Regions from separate parts of the Tardiphaga sp. 866_E4_N1_4 genome, predicted to be linked through region 2. Evidence: riboswitches for the same ligand, from Rfam matches in the RefSeq annotation. Region 2 holds a riboswitch; the other holds the start of a gene.
The links. Region 2 has a riboswitch for S-adenosylmethionine ahead of AB8B20_RS22575 (O-succinylhomoserine sulfhydrylase). Riboswitches for the same ligand answer to the same signal wherever they lie in the genome.

Region 1: linked by a shared signal. The riboswitch ahead of metX (homoserine O-acetyltransferase MetX) and the one ahead of AB8B20_RS22575 (O-succinylhomoserine sulfhydrylase) in region 2 are both predicted to bind S-adenosylmethionine.

The regions. Positions count from the first base shown of each region.
Region 1 is NZ_CP197242.1:3,474,578-3,478,756, reverse strand. It holds gene AB8B20_RS16995 (prephenate/arogenate dehydrogenase family protein) at 1-382, opposite strand, end outside; gene hisC (histidinol-phosphate transaminase) at 384-1,487, opposite strand; gene AB8B20_RS16985 (chorismate mutase) at 1,514-2,365, opposite strand; SAM riboswitch at 2,569-2,648, shown strand; gene metX (homoserine O-acetyltransferase MetX) at 2,736-3,938, shown strand; gene metW (methionine biosynthesis protein MetW) at 3,941-4,179, shown strand, end outside.
Region 2 is NZ_CP197242.1:4,670,462-4,674,640, forward strand. It holds gene AB8B20_RS22565 (SGNH/GDSL hydrolase family protein) at 1-157, shown strand, start outside; gene AB8B20_RS22570 (SGNH/GDSL hydrolase family protein) at 157-1,128, shown strand; gene AB8B20_RS22575 (O-succinylhomoserine sulfhydrylase) at 1,284-2,465, opposite strand; SAM riboswitch at 2,549-2,628, opposite strand; gene AB8B20_RS22580 (2'-deoxycytidine 5'-triphosphate deaminase) at 2,736-3,842, shown strand; gene AB8B20_RS22585 (outer membrane protein) at 3,936-4,179, opposite strand, start outside.

The DNA.
Region 1 (4,179 bases), 1.2 Mb from region 2:
CGACCGGATGCGCGGGAATGAAGTGGATGTTGTCCGGCAGATATTCGGACATCGCGTGCAGCACGGAGGCTTTCACCGAACCGACGTCGGAGACGATTGCGCCGGGCGCGAGATGTGCTGCGATGCTTTTCGCCACGTCACCCGCCACGCCGACGGGGACGCAGGCGATGACCAGATCGGCATCCTTGACGGCGCTGGCATTGTCGTCGGCGATGCGGTCGGCGAGCTTGATTTCCACGGCGCGTGCGCGCACGGCCGCCGAATTGTCGGTGGCAACCAATTCACCGGCAAGGCCGAGCTGCTGGATGCCGCGCGCCAGCGACGAGCCGATCAGGCCAAGCCCGATCAGCGCGATACGTTTGAAGGGCGGCGTGGCGCTCACGTCATTGCCCCGAATTCGATGCCATGAATTCACGCAGCGTCTCGATCACCAGCCTGTTGGCTTCCTCGGTGCCGATGGTCATGCGCAGCGAGTTCGGCAGGCCGTAATTGGTCACGGCGCGGAGCACCAGCCCGCGCCTGGTCAGGAACGCATCGGCATCCGCTGCCGTCTTGCCGGTCGCCGGAAAATGCATCAGCAGGAAATTGGCCACGCTCGGCGTCACCTCGATGCCGAGCTTGGTGATTTCCTCGGTCAGGATGCCGATCCACTTGGCGGTGTATGTGCGCGACATCTCGACATGGCCGGTGTCCTCGATCGCCCCCACTGCGGCCATCATCGCCGGCGCCGAGACGTTGAACGGCCCACGAATCCGGTTCATCGCATCGACGATGTGCGCAGGGCCGAACATCCAGCCGATCCGCAAGGCGGCCAGGCCGTGCACCTTCGAGAAGGTGTAGGTGGCGACGGTATTCTCGGTGGTCTTCGCCAGCTCCAGGCCGTTGTCGTAGTCGCCCTTGGTCACGTAGTCCCAGTATGCGGCGTCGAGCACCAGCAGCACGTGCTCCGGCAGGCCGGCGCGCAGGCGCTTGATCTCGGAGGACGGCAGATAGGTGCCAGTCGGGTTGTTCGGGTTCGCCAGCCACACCAGCTTGGTGCGCGGCGTGACGCAGTTCAGGATCGCATCGACATTGCAGGTGAAGTTGGTTTCCGGAGCGACCACATTGGTGGCGCCGTTCGCCTGGGTAGCGATCGGGTAGACCAGAAAGCCGTGCGTCGTCGAAATCGCCTCGTCGCCGGGGCCGAGATAGACATGCGCAATCAGGTTGAGAATTTCGTCGGAACCGGCACCGCAGATGATCTGCGCGGGATCGAGGCCGAAGCGGTGGCCTAGCGCCTCGCGCAGCACCTTCGACGTGCCTTCCGGATAATCCTCGAGATGCGCGACAGCAGTGGCGAAGGCGTCCTTGGCGCGCGCCGACGGACCGAACGGGGTCTCGTTGGCCGACAGCTTGTAGGTCTTGCGGCCGGGCTCCACCACCGGGCTCTTGCCAGGGGTGTAGGGCGCAATATCGAGAATGCCGGGCTTCGGCACGGGACGAGACATCTTCAACTCCAGAACGTCAAATTGGCTTACGAACGCGGTGCGTCGCTGGCGGCCACGGTATAGCGGGTTGCGTGGCTGCCGACGAGAGCCGTGGAGCGTACCGAGGCGCCGGCTTCGATCAGCGCCGACTTGATCTTGTCGAGGCTGGAGGCTCTCGTGATCGAGATCAGCAGCGCCGCGCCGTCAAAGGCGGTATCCGGCACGGCGACGATTTCGGCCAGCGGCGATAGCGCGCGCGCGGTCTCGGCATTCCAGCCGGACACCCGCACGCTCCACATCTCGACCTCGGTCACCATGGCGCTGTCGGCAACGCGTGACACCACGAACACCGGCAATGCGGCCGGATGGTCGGCGCGTTCAATGAACGGCAGGCGTGCGATGATCTTCGGCGCGCCCAGGGCTTCCAGCGGGATCCACCACGGCGTGCGGCTGGACGTCGCCGAGACCAGCGCGAGATCACCCTTGGACTTGGCCACGGCCTCGACCGCTGCGGCGGCGCTGAAATGCGCGACGTAAGGCACCGTGAAGCCGAAATGAAAGCGTGCGGAATCCCGCATCGCACTCTCGCCGAGCGACAGATCCGCATGCACCGAGAACGGCGCCTGAACGTAAGTGAAAGTCGAGATGATCACCCGCCAGATGCTCTCGACGGTGTCGATCGGCAGGATGCCGCGATGGCGCTGCACCAGACGGCGCATCATGTCGGCCTCGCGCGCCGGCCGGAAGGCGGAGCCGACCTCCTGGGTCTGCTTCACCGAAATCAGCCGGTCGATGATGTCGCCGCGCTGCATCAACAGGGCGTGAACCTGCGCGTCGATGCTGTCGATCTCTTTGCGCAGTTCATCCAGCGAGGGCGGGGCGGGTGGTAATTTCGACATGTTCAAAACCTTCGGGACGGGAGGCGTGATAGGTCCCGTCGAGCTTGCCGGGCCGGCTCCGGGGAGCCGGCGGGCACGGCCATTGATTAGGTAAGACGGTGCCGGAAAGCAAAGAAAACATGGAAGATTTGGCCGCAGGGCAGTTGGGCAATTTGACCGGGGTATGCCCATATTGACGGCAGGCGGGTGTGGGACTAGTTTCTGGTCTCTTCCGTGGTCATTTGAGCCGGCCGGCTTGCAGCCACGTTAAACAACTCGCTAAACAGGCCGGGGACAGTTTGATCCCGGCCGAGCTATTTGTTCAGGCCGGGTTTTTTATGGCCTGATTCCGGTTTTGGTTTGAGAACCTCCTGAGGAGGCCGGTATCAAGATGGTAAATGTCGAACTGGTGAAGAGTCCGGTTGTCCGCCCCGATGAGCGTGGACATGAAGCCGATCACCCGACCTCGCTGGTCGCGGGTTTTGGCATGGATCAGCCGCTGCGGCTTGATTGCGGCGTCGACCTCGCGCCGTTCCAGATCGCCTATCAGACCTACGGAACGCTCAACGCTGACAAATCCAATGCGATCCTGGTCTGCCACGCTTTGACCGGCGACCAGCACGTCGCCAATATCAATCCGATCACCGGCAAGCCCGGCTGGTGGCAGACACTGGTCGGCCCCGGCAAGGCACTCGATACCGAACGCTACTTCATCATCTGTTCGAATGTGCTCGGCGGCTGCATGGGCTCGACCGGTCCGGCCTCGACCAATCCCGCCACCGGCAAGATCTGGGGACTGGATTTTCCGGTGATCACCATTCCCGACATGGTGCGTGCGCAGGCGATGCTGATCGACAGTCTCGGTATCGGTCAGTTGTTCTGCGTCGTCGGCGGTTCCATGGGCGGCATGCAGACGCTGCAATGGACCGCGGCCTATCCGGAGCGCGTGTTCTCCGCGCTGGCGGTCGCCTGCAGCACGCGGCACTCGGCGCAGAATATCGCCTTCCACGAATTGGGGCGTCAGGCCGTGATGGCCGATCCCGATTGGCGCGGCGGGCGCTACTTCGAGGAAGGCACGCATCCGCATCGCGGCCTCGGCGTCGCGCGGATGGCCGCGCATATCACCTATCTGTCGGATGCCGCCTTGCACCGCAAGTTCGGCCGCCGCATGCAGGACAGGGAGTTGCCGACATTCTCCTTCGATGCGGATTTTCAGGTCGAGAGCTATCTGCGCTATCAGGGCTCGTCCTTCGTCGAGCGCTTCGATGCCAACTCCTATCTCTATCTGACGCGTGCGATGGACTATTTCGATATCGCAGCCGACCACAACGGCAAGCTTGCGGAAGCGTTTCGCGATACGCAGACGCGCTTTTGTCTGATGTCGTTCACATCAGACTGGCTGTTTCCGACGGCGGAATCGCGCGACGTCGTGCACGCGCTGAATGCCGGCGGCGTCCGCGTGTCCTTTGCGGAGATCGAAACCGACAAGGGTCATGATGCCTTCCTGCTCGATGTGCCCGAGTTCCTCGATATCGCCGGTGCATTTCTGAACTCCGCAGCCTCCGTGCGCGGCCTGCCTGTTACGGGGACATAGAGATGGCGTTTCCACAACAGACCTTGCCGCTGAATGCTGCGGTGGCGACGCCGGCGCCGCGCGGCACGCAGGATTATCGAGGCGATCACCTCCTGGTTGCGGAGATGATCAAGCCGGGCTCGAAGGTGCTCGACGTGGGATGCGGCGACGGCGATCTGCTGCAACTGCTGGAGAGCCGCGGCATCGACGGCCGCGGAATCGAATTGTCGCGCGAAGGCGTCAACCGCTGTGTCGGTAAAGG
Region 2 (4,179 bases):
GCGGCACTGGAATGAGAGCGGTGATTTTGACCTGTTCAGCGCGTCGCCCGGCATGGAGCTGGCGAAGCGGGTGCATGATTGTCTTGGCCGGGCGCTTTCGACCTTTGTCGTCGATGCGGCCAAGATCAAAGCAGCGGATTTGAGGATTCAGCGTTAATGAGTTTCGTCGGCCATTTGTCTCGCTTTGCTGTCGTCGCTGCCTTTGCTGCCTCTACGACTCTCGCACTCCCGATCTCATCGTCCATCGCGCATGCCGAAGCGGCGCAGGCCGCCCCGGCTGACGGCAAGGGCGCTGACCAGAGCGTTACGGTGAATGATCCCGCGGACGCCGCGAAGAAGGGCGTTGCTGCGAAGGCCATCGACAGGGTCAAGGAAGTCGCAAAGACCGCGACCGATATCTTGAGCCGCGTCCCCTGCCGCACACCGAAAGGCGGCATGAAGGCGATGGGCGCGCTGCCGCATGTGGCCAGCAAGCTCGTGGCCGGCAAGCCCGTGGTCATCGTTGCGTTCGGCTCGTCCTCCACCGAAGGCTACGGTTCGACAGCGCCGGAATTCACCTATCCGAACCGCCTTGCAGCGCAGCTGCATCGTGCTTACCCGTCGGCCAACATCACCGTGCTCAACCGCGGCAAGGGCGGCGAAGATGCGCCGGAAATGATGGCGCGGCTGCAGAGCGAAGTGATCAATTCGAAGCCTGACCTCGTGATCTGGCAGGTTGGCACCAATGCGGTGCTGCGCAATCTCGATCCCGGCGAAACCAGCAAGATGGTGGAAGACGGCGTCGCCCGCATTCAGGCGGCGGGTGCCGATCTGGTGCTGGTCGATCCGCAATATTCGCCGCTGGTGAATACGCGGCCAGAGGGCACCAGCAAGATGGTCTCGCTGCTGCATAAGGTGGCCGAACTGCGCAAGGTCGGCATCTTCCCGCGCTTCGAAGTGATGAAGGAATGGCACGAAGGCCAGCAGATGTCCTTCGACAGCTTCGTCATTGCCGACGGCCTGCATATGAACGATTGGGGCTATGCCTGCTTCGCGCAGTTGCTGGGCGACAACATCATCAAGTCGGTCGGCCAGGTGAAGCTCGGCATCAACGAGCCGCAGATTCAGCAGGCGCAGAAGCCGCTGTAAGTTCGAAGAGGGGCGAATGCCTCTCAGCCGTCATTGCGAGCCCGCGAAATTCGCCTTCGGCGATTTTCGCTGAGCGAAGCAATCCAGTCTTGCTTGAAAGAAAGTCTGGATTGCTTCGTCGCTAGTGCTCCTCGCAATGACGATGGAGAGATTGGCTACGCCTTCGCCAGTGCCGCCTGAAGATCCTCGATCAGATCGTCACGATGCTCGAGGCCGGCCGAGAAGCGGATGAAGCCTTCGGTGATCCCGAGTTCGAGTCGCGCCTCCAGCGGCAGACGCTGATGCGTCGTCGTCGCCGGATGCGTGACGAGGCTCTTCGCGTCGCCGAGATTGTTGGAGATGCGGGCCACTTTCAGCTCGTTGAGGACGCGGAACGCCGCTGTCTTGCCTCCCTTTACCTCGAAGCCGATCAGCGTCGAACCCGCACGCATCTGCTTCTTCACCGTTGCCGCCTGCGGATGATCCTCGCGGCCCGGATAGATCAGCCGCGAAATCTTCGGATGCTGGGCGAGCACATCCGCGATCGCCGCGGCCGTCTGGGTTTGCCGCTCGACGCGGATCGCCAGCGTCTCCAGTCCCTTCACCAGCGTCCACGCATTGAACGGTGAGATCGAGGGGCCGGTCTGGCGCAGATAGTTGTGAATGTGCTCGTCGATGAAGTCCTTCGACGACAGGATGATGCCGCCGAGGCAGCGGCCCTGTCCGTCGATATGCTTGGTCGCCGAATACACGACGACATCTGCACCGAGCGCCAGCGGGCTCTGCCAGAGCGGCGTCGCGAACACGTTGTCGACGATCAGCCGCGCACCGCCGGCATGGGCGATGTCAGCGATGGCTGATATGTCGAGCACGTCGAGCGTCGGATTGGTCGGGCTTTCGAGAAACAGCGACTTGGTGTTCGGGCGCATCGCCTTCTGCCACTGGTCGAGGTCGAGTCCATCGACAAGCGTGAATTCGATGCCGTAGCGCGGCAGCAACTCTTCGATGACGTAGCGACAGGAGCCGAACAGCGCCTTGGCGGCGACGACGTGATCGCCCATGCGCAGCGGCGCGAGAATGGCGGTGGTCACGGCGGCCATGCCGGTGGCCGTCGAGCGTGCAGCCTCCGCGCCTTCGAGGTCGATCATGCGGCTCTCGAACATCGACGTATTCGGATTCGAAAAGCGCGAATAGATGAAACCGGGATCTTCGCCCTTGAACCGCGCCTCGCAGGCTTCTGCGGTCTCGTAGATGAAGCCCTGCGTGAGGAAGAGGGCTTCGGACGTCTCGTTGAATTGCGAGCGCAGCGCGCCGGAATGAACGAGCCGGGTTTCGGGGCGATAGGACTTCGTAGACATGTGACCTCCAACGTACCCGCGTAGCACGGGCACAAAAAAACCGGCCTGGACGGACGTCCTCAGGCCGGGATCGCATGCTGGAAGGACATGTGTCCCCGGCCTGTTTAGCGACTTATTTTACGTGGCTGCAAGCCGGCCGGCTCAAATCACCACGGGATAACGATGTGCATATTCCCGCTTGCCCTTTTCGTCAAGGCGGGGCTGAGATAACCGGTAAAGTCGCTATTTTTCAGTGTATTCTCGCTGAAGGACGACCGAAGGACGAGACCTGTGCCGTTTACGCTTGCCCCCGATGCCGATGGAATTCTGCCCGACCGCATGATTGCGGCGATGGCCGATGCCGGCCTGATCCTGCCGGAATATCCCTTCGTCGAGAGCCAGATTCAGCCCGCCAGCCTGGATCTGCGGCTTGGCTCCATCGCCTATCGCGTGCGCGCCAGCTTCCTGCCGGGGCCGAATTCGACGGTCGCCGAGCGCATCGACGAGCTGAAGCTGCACGAGATCGATCTGTCCGATGGCGCGGTGCTCGAAACCAACTGCGTCTACATCGTGCCGCTGATCGAGAGCCTAGCGCTGCCGCCGAACATCTTCGCTGCCGCCAATCCGAAGAGCTCCACGGGACGCCTCGATGTGTTCACGCGGGTGATTGCTGATGGCACCAGACGGTTCGATGTGATCGGTGCGGGCTATCACGGGCCGCTTTATGCCGAGATCAGCCCGAAGACATTTCCGGTATTGCTGCGCGAAGGCTCGCGCCTGTCGCAGGTCCGTTTCCGGGTCGGCGATGCGGTGCTCGACACCGAGGCGCTGGAAGAACTCCACGCGCAAGAGCCGCTGGTCGACAGCGACACGGCCGATCTCAACAATGGCCTCGCACTGTCGGTCGATCTGTCGGGCGAGAACGCCTCGGGCTTCGTCGGCTACCGCGCCAAGCGTCATACCGGCGTGGTCGATATCGATCGTCGCGGTGGCTACAGCGTCAATGAATTCTGGGAGCCGATCTCGGCGCGCAAGGACGGCACGCTGATCCTCGATCCCGGCGAGTTCTACATTCTCGCCTCCAAGGAAGCCGTGCAGGTGCCGCCGGACTACGCCGCCGAAATGGTGCCGTTCGATCCGCTGGTCGGCGAATTCCGCGTCCACTATGCCGGCTTCTTCGATCCCGGTTTCGGTCATGATGGCGCCGGCGGCAAGGGCTCGCGCGCCGTGCTGGAAGTGCGCTCGCGCGAAGTTCCGTTCATTCTCGAACACGGCCAGATCGTTGGTCGTCTCGTCTATGAGCGTATGCTGGATCGTCCGGATGCCCTCTACGGCCAGCGCATCGGTTCGAATTATCAGGGCCAGAGCCTGAAGCTGTCGAAGCACTTCAAAGTCTGATCGCTCACCGCTCCGAGTAAGCAAGAAAAAAGGCCCGCATTGCTGCGGGCCTAAGTTTTTTCTGGAGACGAAGTAGACGATAGATCGTCAGGCTTACTGAACGAAGCCTGCGCCGAAGTTGCCCAGATTGAAGCGATAGTTCAGGCCGGCCTTGATCGTGTGCTCGTCGTTCTTGAAACCACCAACGGCGAGGGTCGGCGTGATGAAGTTGACGTTGCCGAAGTCGTAATACTGGTACTCGACCTTGCCCGACCAGTTCTGGGTGAACAGATATTCGAGACCGCCGCCAACCGTGTAGCCATCGCGGCCACCATCGCCGGCAAAGCCGTTGGTGAAG